Regions from separate parts of the Candidatus Pantoea symbiotica genome, predicted to be linked through region 1. Evidence: predicted binding sites of a transcription regulator. Region 1 holds the regulator's gene; the other holds the start of a gene.
The links. Region 1 encodes CRP, which controls carbon source genes, mostly activating them, when cyclic AMP is high. Its sites were predicted from a motif close to ATGTGANNNNNNTCACAT; they were not measured.

Region 1 (4,214 bases):
GGCACTTTCACGCCGTGGCAGCCGCTGCCGGAAAACACCGATGTGCTGTTTTATGAAGGCTTGCACGGCGGCGTGGTCACGCAGCAGCAAAATGTGGCGGAGCATGTCGATCTGCTGGTTGGCGTGGTGCCGATTGTTAACCTTGAGTGGATTCAGAAGTTGGTGCGTGACACCGGCGAGCGCGGCCATTCACGCGAAGCGGTGATGGATTCGGTGGTACGTTCGATGGAGGATTACATTAACTTCATCACGCCGCAGTTCTCGCGCACCCACATTAACTTCCAGCGCGTGCCGACCGTTGATACCTCAAACCCGTTTGCCGCCCGCGAAATTCCCTCGCTCGACGAAAGCTTCGTGGTGATTCATTTTCGCGGTCTGGAAGGCATCGCGTTCCCCTATCTACTGGCGATGATTCAGGGATCGTTTATTTCCCACATCAATACGCTGGTGGTGCCGGGCGGCAAAATGGGATTGGCGATGGAGCTGATTATGCTGCCGCTGGTTCAGCGACTGATTGAAGGGAAGCGAATTGAGTAGGTTTGGTGCGGGCTGTGAAAAGGGAGGCATGAATGCCTCCCCTACGACCGATTACAACTCGACAACCTCATAGCTGTGGGTAATTTCCACGCCTTTACCCAACATGATCGCCACCGAGCAATATTTTTCCGCCGACAGGTCAACCGCGCGCGCAACCGCTTTATCGCTCAACGCTTTGCCGCTGACAATAAAATGCAGGTTGATGGTGGTAAAAATGCGTGGCGCCTCTTCACGGCGTTCTGAGGTGAGTTTCACTTCGCAATCGGCCACATCGCTGCGCCCTTTTTGCAGGATCGACACCACATCAATGGCGCTACAGCCGCCTGCGGCCATCAGCACCATCTCCATTGGACTTGGCGCTTTATCACCGGAATTACCGTCCATTAATACCTGATGGCCAGATGAGGATTCTCCGAGAAAGGTAAGACCTTCCACCCATTTCACTCGTGCCTGCATTATTCTCTCTCCTGAAGCGGCGGTTTTGCCGCCAGAGTACGCTTTCACCTGACAAACAGCAATCCAGAGTAATCCCCCTTCTGCTGAAGCGAGACAACACAAGACAGCTCGCAAAAGCTGTGCTACAAACAGTGCTGAAAATATTTTCGTCATCACAGACGAAGGCCGGAAGAATCAAAAGCGTAGCTTAAGAGTCCACCCGGAATAATTTTTCCTTTACTGGAAACGCTCGACGATTAAACCGCCTGACAGGGAAAAATGCCCCCTGTATTTTGGGCACGATTACAACAGAGGATAATAGCGAATGGTTCTCGGCAAACCGCAAACAGACCCTACACTCGAATGGTTCCTGTCCCATTGCCATATTCACAAATATCCATCCAAAAGCACGCTCATCCATCAGGGTGAGAAAGCGGAAACGCTGTACTACATCGTAAAAGGTTCCGTAGCGGTACTGATTAAAGATGAAGAAGGCAAAGAGATGATTCTCTCCTACCTCAATCAGGGAGATTTCATCGGCGAACTCGGTCTTTTCGAAGAAGGCCAGGAACGTAGTGCCTGGGTACGTGCGAAGTCTGCCTGCGAAGTGGCTGAAATTTCATACAAAAAATTCCGTCAGCTGATTCAGGTAAACCCGGATATTTTAATGCGACTTTCGTCGCAAATGGCGCGTCGTCTGCAAGTCACATCTGAGAAAGTGGGCAACCTTGCCTTCCTCGATGTAACCGGACGCATCGCGCAAACGCTGCTAAATCTGGCCAAACAGCCAGATGCGATGACTCACCCAGACGGGATGCAAATCAAAATCACCCGCCAGGAGATTGGTCAGATCGTGGGCTGCTCACGCGAAACCGTGGGTCGTATCCTGAAAATGCTGGAAGATCAGAACCTGATCTCCGCACACGGTAAAACCATCGTCGTTTACGGCACCCGCTAATTTCTTCTCACCCACGGCGTGATGGCAACATCGCGCCGTTTCTATTTGCGATGAGCTGATGTGGCGTCGAATCATCTATCATCCCGAAGTTAACTATGCGCTGCGGCAAACGCTGGTGCTGTGCCTGCCTGTGGCTCTCGGCTGGCTGTTTGGCGATCTGCAAAAAGGTCTGCTGTTCTCATTAGTGCCGGCCTGCTGCAACATGGCGGGGCTGGATACGCCGCACAAACGCTTTTTCAAACGCCTGATTGTGGGTGGTTCGCTGTTTGCCACCGGCAGTTTCCTGATGCAAATCCTTACTGCTTACCAGATTCCGTTGCCGCTGATTTTGCTGGCGCTGCCGCTGCTGATTGGCGTGACCGGCGAAATCGGTCCGCTGCATGCGCGCTTGCTGCCCGCAACGCTCATCGCCGCTATCTTTACGCTCAGCTTAGTGGGACGCATGCCGATGTGGGTGCCGCCGTTGCTCTACATTGGCGGCACGCTGTGGTACGGCTTATTCAACTGGTTCTGGTTCTGGCTGTGGAAAGAGCAGCCGATGCGCGAATCGCTTAGCCTGCTGTTCCGCGAACTGGCGGATTATTGCGATGCCAAATACACCTTACTGACGCAGCTGACCGATCCGGAAAAAGCGCTGCCGCCGCTGCTGGCACGTCAGCAAAAGGCGGTCGATCTCATCACCACCTGTTACCAGCAAATGCATATGCTGTCGGCCAGCCGCGATAACAGCCACAAACGCCTGACGCGCGCTTTCCAGGTGGCGCTGGATTTACAGGAACACATCTCGGTGAGTTTGCATCAGCCGGAAGAGGTGCAGAAGCTGGTTGAAGAGAGCCACGCCGAAGCGGTGATTCGCTGGAACGCCAAAATCATCTCGGCGCGGCTGCGCGTGCTGGCGGATGCGATTCTCTACCATCAGCTGCCAGACCGTTTCCACATGGAGAAACAGCTCGGCGCGCTGGAGAAAATTGCGCGCCAGCATCCGGATAATCCGGTCGGTAACTTCTGCCTGTATCACTTCAGCCGCATCGCCCGCGTATTGCGCACGCAGAAGCCGCTCTACACGCGTGACCTGATGGCCGATCGCCAGCGCCGTTTGCCGCTGTTGCCGGCGCTGCGCAGTTATCTGTCATTCAAATCCACCGCGTTACGCACCGCGGCACGCTTCGCCGTAATGCTGATGTTTGGCAGCTCGCTGGCGCTGTTCTTTAACATCCCCAAACCTTACTGGATTCTGATGACCATCATGTTCGTCAGCCAGAACGGTTACAGCGCGACGCGCGTGCGCATCCAGCACCGTGCGCTGGGCACCTTTGCCGGTTTGCTGATCGCCGCCGCCTCATTACGGCTGGCGGTACCGGAATCGATCACGCTGCTGTTTATGCTGGGGATCACGCTGGCGAGTTATCTGATCACGCGGAAATATTACGGCTGGTCGATGATTGGCTTCACCGTCACGGCGGTGTATTCGCTGCAACTGCTGTCGCTCAACGGCGCACAGTTTCTGCTGCCGCGCATGATGGATACCTTGATGGGCTGTTTGATTGCCTTCGCCGGGATGATTTGGCTGTGGCCGCAGTGGCAAAGCGGACTGCTGCGCAAGAACGCGCACGATGCGCTGGAAGCCTATCAGGAAGCGCTGCGAATGCTGTTAGGCCCGGAACAATCGCCGGAGAAACTGGCTTATCAGCGCATGAAGGTTAATCAGGCGCACAACGCGCTGTTCAATTCATTGAACCAGGCATCGAGCGAGCCGGGCTTTAACCTGCAATATCTGAAAGATATGCGCATGTGGGTTACGCACAGTCAGTTCATCGTCGAGCATATTAACGCCATGACGATTCTGGCGCGTGAGCACACCATGTTGACGGCCAAGCTGGCGGAACGTTATCTGCAATCCTGTGAAATCGCGCTGCAGCGTTGTCAGCAGCGGCTGGCGTATGACGGACCGGGCAACGACAGCAATATTCTGGAAGCGCCGGAGAATCTGAATGAAGGGCCGGTGACGATTGTCGAACAGCATGTGAAGCGGATTTTGCAGCATCTCAGCGTGATGCACACCATCTCTTCGCTGGCGTGGAGCCAGCGACCGCATCATGGTCGCTGGCTCAAGGTGTTACGTCCGAAAGCGGATTAAGCAGCCAGCACCTTTTCAATCGCGCTGGCGAAACGCGTCATGCCTTCGGCGATATCGGTAGGTTCAATCACCAGCGAAGGTACAAAACGAATCACGTCGGTACCGGCGGTGAGAATCATCAATCCTTCTGCGGCGGAAGCATTAAGG
Region 2 (4,214 bases), 1.1 Mb from region 1:
GCTTGGTGTGCTTGTGCATCTCGCGAATGATCTCTTCAGTGAACAGGCCAGGTTGACCAGACACGCCGATCAGAATATCCGGCTTGGCGTTGCGCACCACGTCGAGCAGAGAAATTGAATCGCTATTGGTATCCCAATCTTTCAGGCTGTCGCTCTTCTGCACCAGCTTGCTCTGGAAATTAAGCAGGTTCGGCAGTTTGTCGGTCAGCAGACCGAAGCGATCGACCATCATCACACGGCCACGCGCTTCATCATCGCTCAAACCTTCCGACTTCATCTGCGCGATGATCTGCTCGGCGATACCGCAACCGGCAGAACCGGCACCAAGGAACACCACTTTCTGCTCGCACAGGCGGCTGCCGGCAGCGCGGCTGGCGGCGATCAAAGTGCCGACGGTCACCGCGGCGGTGCCTTGAATATCGTCGTTGAAGCAGCAGATCTCATCGCGATAGCGCTCCAGCAGCGGCATGGCGTTTTTCTGCGCGAAGTCTTCGAACTGCAACAGCACGTTCGGCCAGCGACGATTCACTGCCTGAATGAACTCGTTAACGAACTCTTCGTACTCTTCGCCAGTAATGCGCGGATGACGCCAGCCCATATAGAGCGGATCGTTCAGCAGCTGTTGGTTGTTGGTGCCGACATCCAGTACAACCGGCAAGGTGTAAGCCGGGCTGATGCCGCCACACGCGGTATACAGCGACAGCTTACCGATTGGGATGCCCATGCCGCCGATACCCAAATCGCCGAGACCGAGAATACGTTCGCCATCAGTCACCACGATCACTTTTACATTCTGCTTAGTGGCGTTCTGCAGCATGTCTTCGATGCGGTCGCGGTTGTTGTAAGAGATGAACACGCCGCGCGCGCGACGGTAAATTTCAGAGAAGTGTTCACAGGCGGCGCCGACCGTTGGGGTGTAGATAATCGGCATCATCTCTTCCAGATGATTGTCGAGCAGCCGGTAGAACAGGGTTTCGTTGGTATCCTGGATGTTACGCAGATAGACATGCTTGTCGTTGTTATTTTTGAAATCCAGGAACTGGCGCCAGGCACGTTCTGCCTGCTCTTCGATGGTTTCTACCGCTTCCGGTAGCAGGCCGTTGAGGTTAAATTCGTTACGTTCTTCGAGGGTGAAGGCGCTGCCTTTATTCAACAGCGGAAATTCCAGCAGGATCGGACCCGCATAAGGAATATACAGCGGGCGTTTACTTTCGTAGTCGAGTTCCATGCAGTGCTTGCTCCGGTTGCAGTGTTTTCTGACGTATCGCCGGGAAAAGGTAACGCCAGTCCATCTTGAAGTGAAGAGGTTCTGGCGCCCGATCCTATGAAAATTCCTGCAGATGTACAGCTTTTGTTAACAGAAGGTCACAAAAGCGGTAAAAGGATCACTAAACTGATGTTTTCGAAACTAAAGTAAGTGAAAAATCCTCACATCCTAACGCCTTGAGCGTAGCGCGTGTCGCATCCAGCTGACTCAGCGTGCTCTCCTGACATTCTGCCAAAACCGCTTGCTGAATAGTCTCCAGCGCCACATTGCTCATGTTCATCAAAATCAGTGCGGCCTGCAGCGGCGGCAAGCTTGGGTTGAAGGCGGCGTTTTCCGCATAGCGGCCAGTAAAGACCTTGCCGCTCTGGCTGCGCAACGCCACGCCGCTGTAGCTTTTACTGTATGGCGCGTGACTGTGATTGGCGGCGGTAATGGCAGCCTGTTGCAATGCATCGCCTGCAAGCGCAAAACCATGGTCGATCGGCGTCAGCAAACGTTCTGTGATGTTGAGATCGGCTGGACCAAACGCATCCGGTAAATAGTCGCCCAGCGTGCTAACGGCGCGTCCCGGCAGGCTGATGCGAATCGCCGTGCCGCTGTTCAGCTCGTTCATAAACTGACGGCAATGTCCGCACGGCGTGTAATTGACGGTAATCGCCGCCAGTTTCTCTTCACCGCACAGCCAGGCATGCGTAATGGCACTTTGCTCGGCGTGCACCGTCTGCTGCAGCGGCGTGTGCAGGAACTCCATGTTAGCGCCGAAGTACCAATGGCCGCTGACGCCGCGTGAGATCGCGCCGACATTAAAATTTGATACGGTTGCCACCGCGCAGCTCGCCGCCAGCGGCAGCAGTTCCAGCGCCAGCGCATCATCATCCAGACCGGTAAGCTGTTTCAGTTGCGCGACATCCTGCGGACGCAATACGCCATGGAAATCCGGCGCATCGAGCAGCGGCTGAATCGCAGCTTGCAGCGCAGCGGGCAGGGCAGAAAAAGCAGTAAGGAATCGTGAATGCATGATGTGATGGCCTCAGTTACGCGTTAGCGGCGATGCGCCGCCAGAGGTTTTATATGTGATCCAAGTCGCTCTGACAATGCAAGCTGATTGGGTTGTTTCAACTTTGCGAGATCTCTCGCAAGTTTCAGCCCCACCAATGCATTAATAGCGGAAAAAGGAACGGTGCCAGTAACGAAGTGATGATGCCGCAAATCACCAAAGCCAGTGAGCTGAAGGCGCCTTCCTGATAATCGATCTCGGCGGCGCGCGCGGTGCCTAACGCGTGCGAAGCGTTACCAATTGCCAATCCGCGCGAAGATTTGTTTTTCACCTTAAACAGATTAAGCAGCATATGGCCAAACACCGCACCCAGTACACCAGCGATGAGCACGCAGATAGCGCTGATAGCGGGAATACCGTGCAGCGAAGCAGAGACCGCCATCGCAATCGGCGTGGTGACGGATTTCGGCATAATGGTGGCGGCGATTTCCGGCGTTGCGCCCATCCACAGCGCAATCGCGGTACCCGACACCATCGCCGTAATGCTGCCGATGAAACAGACGCTGATGATGGTTTTCCAGCGCGCACGAATCTGATGCATCTGCTCATACAGCGGTAACGCCAGCGCGACAACCGCCGGTTGCAGCAACTGATTGAGCAGGCTGCTGCCAGCAAAATAGCGCGTGTAAGGCAGATTGGTGAGCAGCAGAATCGGAATGACAATCGCCATCGCCACCAGCAATGGATTGACGATGGAGATATTGATTTTCGCCGCCAGTTTACGCGCCAGAAAATAGGCGATTACGGTCAGCGGCAGCGACCACCATGCATCACTCATTCGGCTTCTCCTGCGGGCGCTGCAAACGTTCTGCGCTGAGCCCCACAATCAGCAGCACCATAAAAGTACTGACAATGCACGACACCACAATCGGTCCAAACTGCGCGGTGAGAATATCGGTATAGCCCATCACGCCGACGCTAATCGGCACAAACAGCAGCGCCATATAGCGGATCAGTAAATGGCATCCGGGTTTCACCCACTCTACCGGCATGATTTGCAGCCCAAGTAACAGGAACAGCAGCAGCATGCCGATGATGCTGCCAGGAATGGTTATCGGGAGCAGGGCAGAAATCCCTATTCCGGCATAAAGCGCTGCATAGATGATGACGAAGGCGCGCACATAGCGCCAACAAGCAGAGAGAACGGCAGGCATGTCAGGCTCCTGTTTTCGTAGCGCTTTATCATACGCATTAAGCGATTAGCGTGCTAGCGATCACAGTACTGTCTGAGCTGGTCGCCATAAATGGCGGCCTTACGAAAAACGCGCCAATCCTTTGTAGGATCAACAGGCACAAAAAAGCCGCCCTGAGGCGGCTTGTTAGCTTACTTAACCGGCATTCCCGGTACTGCGCCGCTATCGACGGACAGCACAAACAGGTCTTTGCCGCCTGGGCCCGCGGACAGCACCATGCCTTCTGAAATACCGAAGCGCATTTTACGCGGCGCGAGGTTAGCCACGATAATGGTCATTTTGCCGACCAGCACAGAAGGATCCGGATAGGCTGCGCGAATGCCAGAGAAAATCTGACGTTTCTCGCCACCCAAATCCAGCTCCAGGCGCAGCAGTTTGTCGGAACCGTCAACCAGCTCAGCTTTCTCGATCAGCGCCACGCGCATATCGACCTTGGCGAAATCATCGATGGTGATGGTGTCGCCAATCGGCGCATCCGCCAAAGGACCTGTTGCCGCAGGTTTGTTCGCCGCAGCTGCATCCTCTTTCGAGGCCTCAACCAGCGCGTCAACTTTGGTCATCTCGATACGGCCATACAGCGCTTTGAACGGTGCTACTTCATGATCCAGCAGCGGTTGGGCAATCGCATCCCAGCTCAGCTCGCTCTGCAGGAAGGCTTCGGTGCGTTCGGTCAGCGATGGCAGCACCGGCTTCAGCC

Region 2: cdd (cytidine deaminase) is a predicted target of CRP. The motif match lies at 2,339-2,356, and genes of this name have one in related genera.

The regions. Positions count from the first base shown of each region.
Region 1 covers NZ_JBSZHR010000002.1:3,641,337-3,645,550, forward strand. The annotation lists gene ACXIZX_RS17625 (phosphoribulokinase) at 1-537, shown strand, start outside; gene ACXIZX_RS17630 (OsmC family protein) at 589-993, opposite strand; gene crp (cAMP-activated global transcriptional regulator CRP) at 1,298-1,930, shown strand; gene ACXIZX_RS17640 (YccS/YhfK family putative transporter) at 1,989-4,067, shown strand; gene argD (bifunctional acetylornithine/succinyldiaminopimelate transaminase) at 4,064-4,214, opposite strand, start outside.
Region 2 covers NZ_JBSZHR010000002.1:2,549,036-2,553,249, reverse strand. The annotation lists gene ACXIZX_RS12430 (NAD-dependent malic enzyme) at 1-1,228, opposite strand, end outside; gene cdd (cytidine deaminase) at 1,389-2,285, opposite strand; gene ACXIZX_RS12420 (CidB/LrgB family autolysis modulator) at 2,410-3,102, opposite strand; gene ACXIZX_RS12415 (CidA/LrgA family protein) at 3,095-3,478, opposite strand; gene metG (methionine--tRNA ligase) at 3,649-4,214, opposite strand, start outside.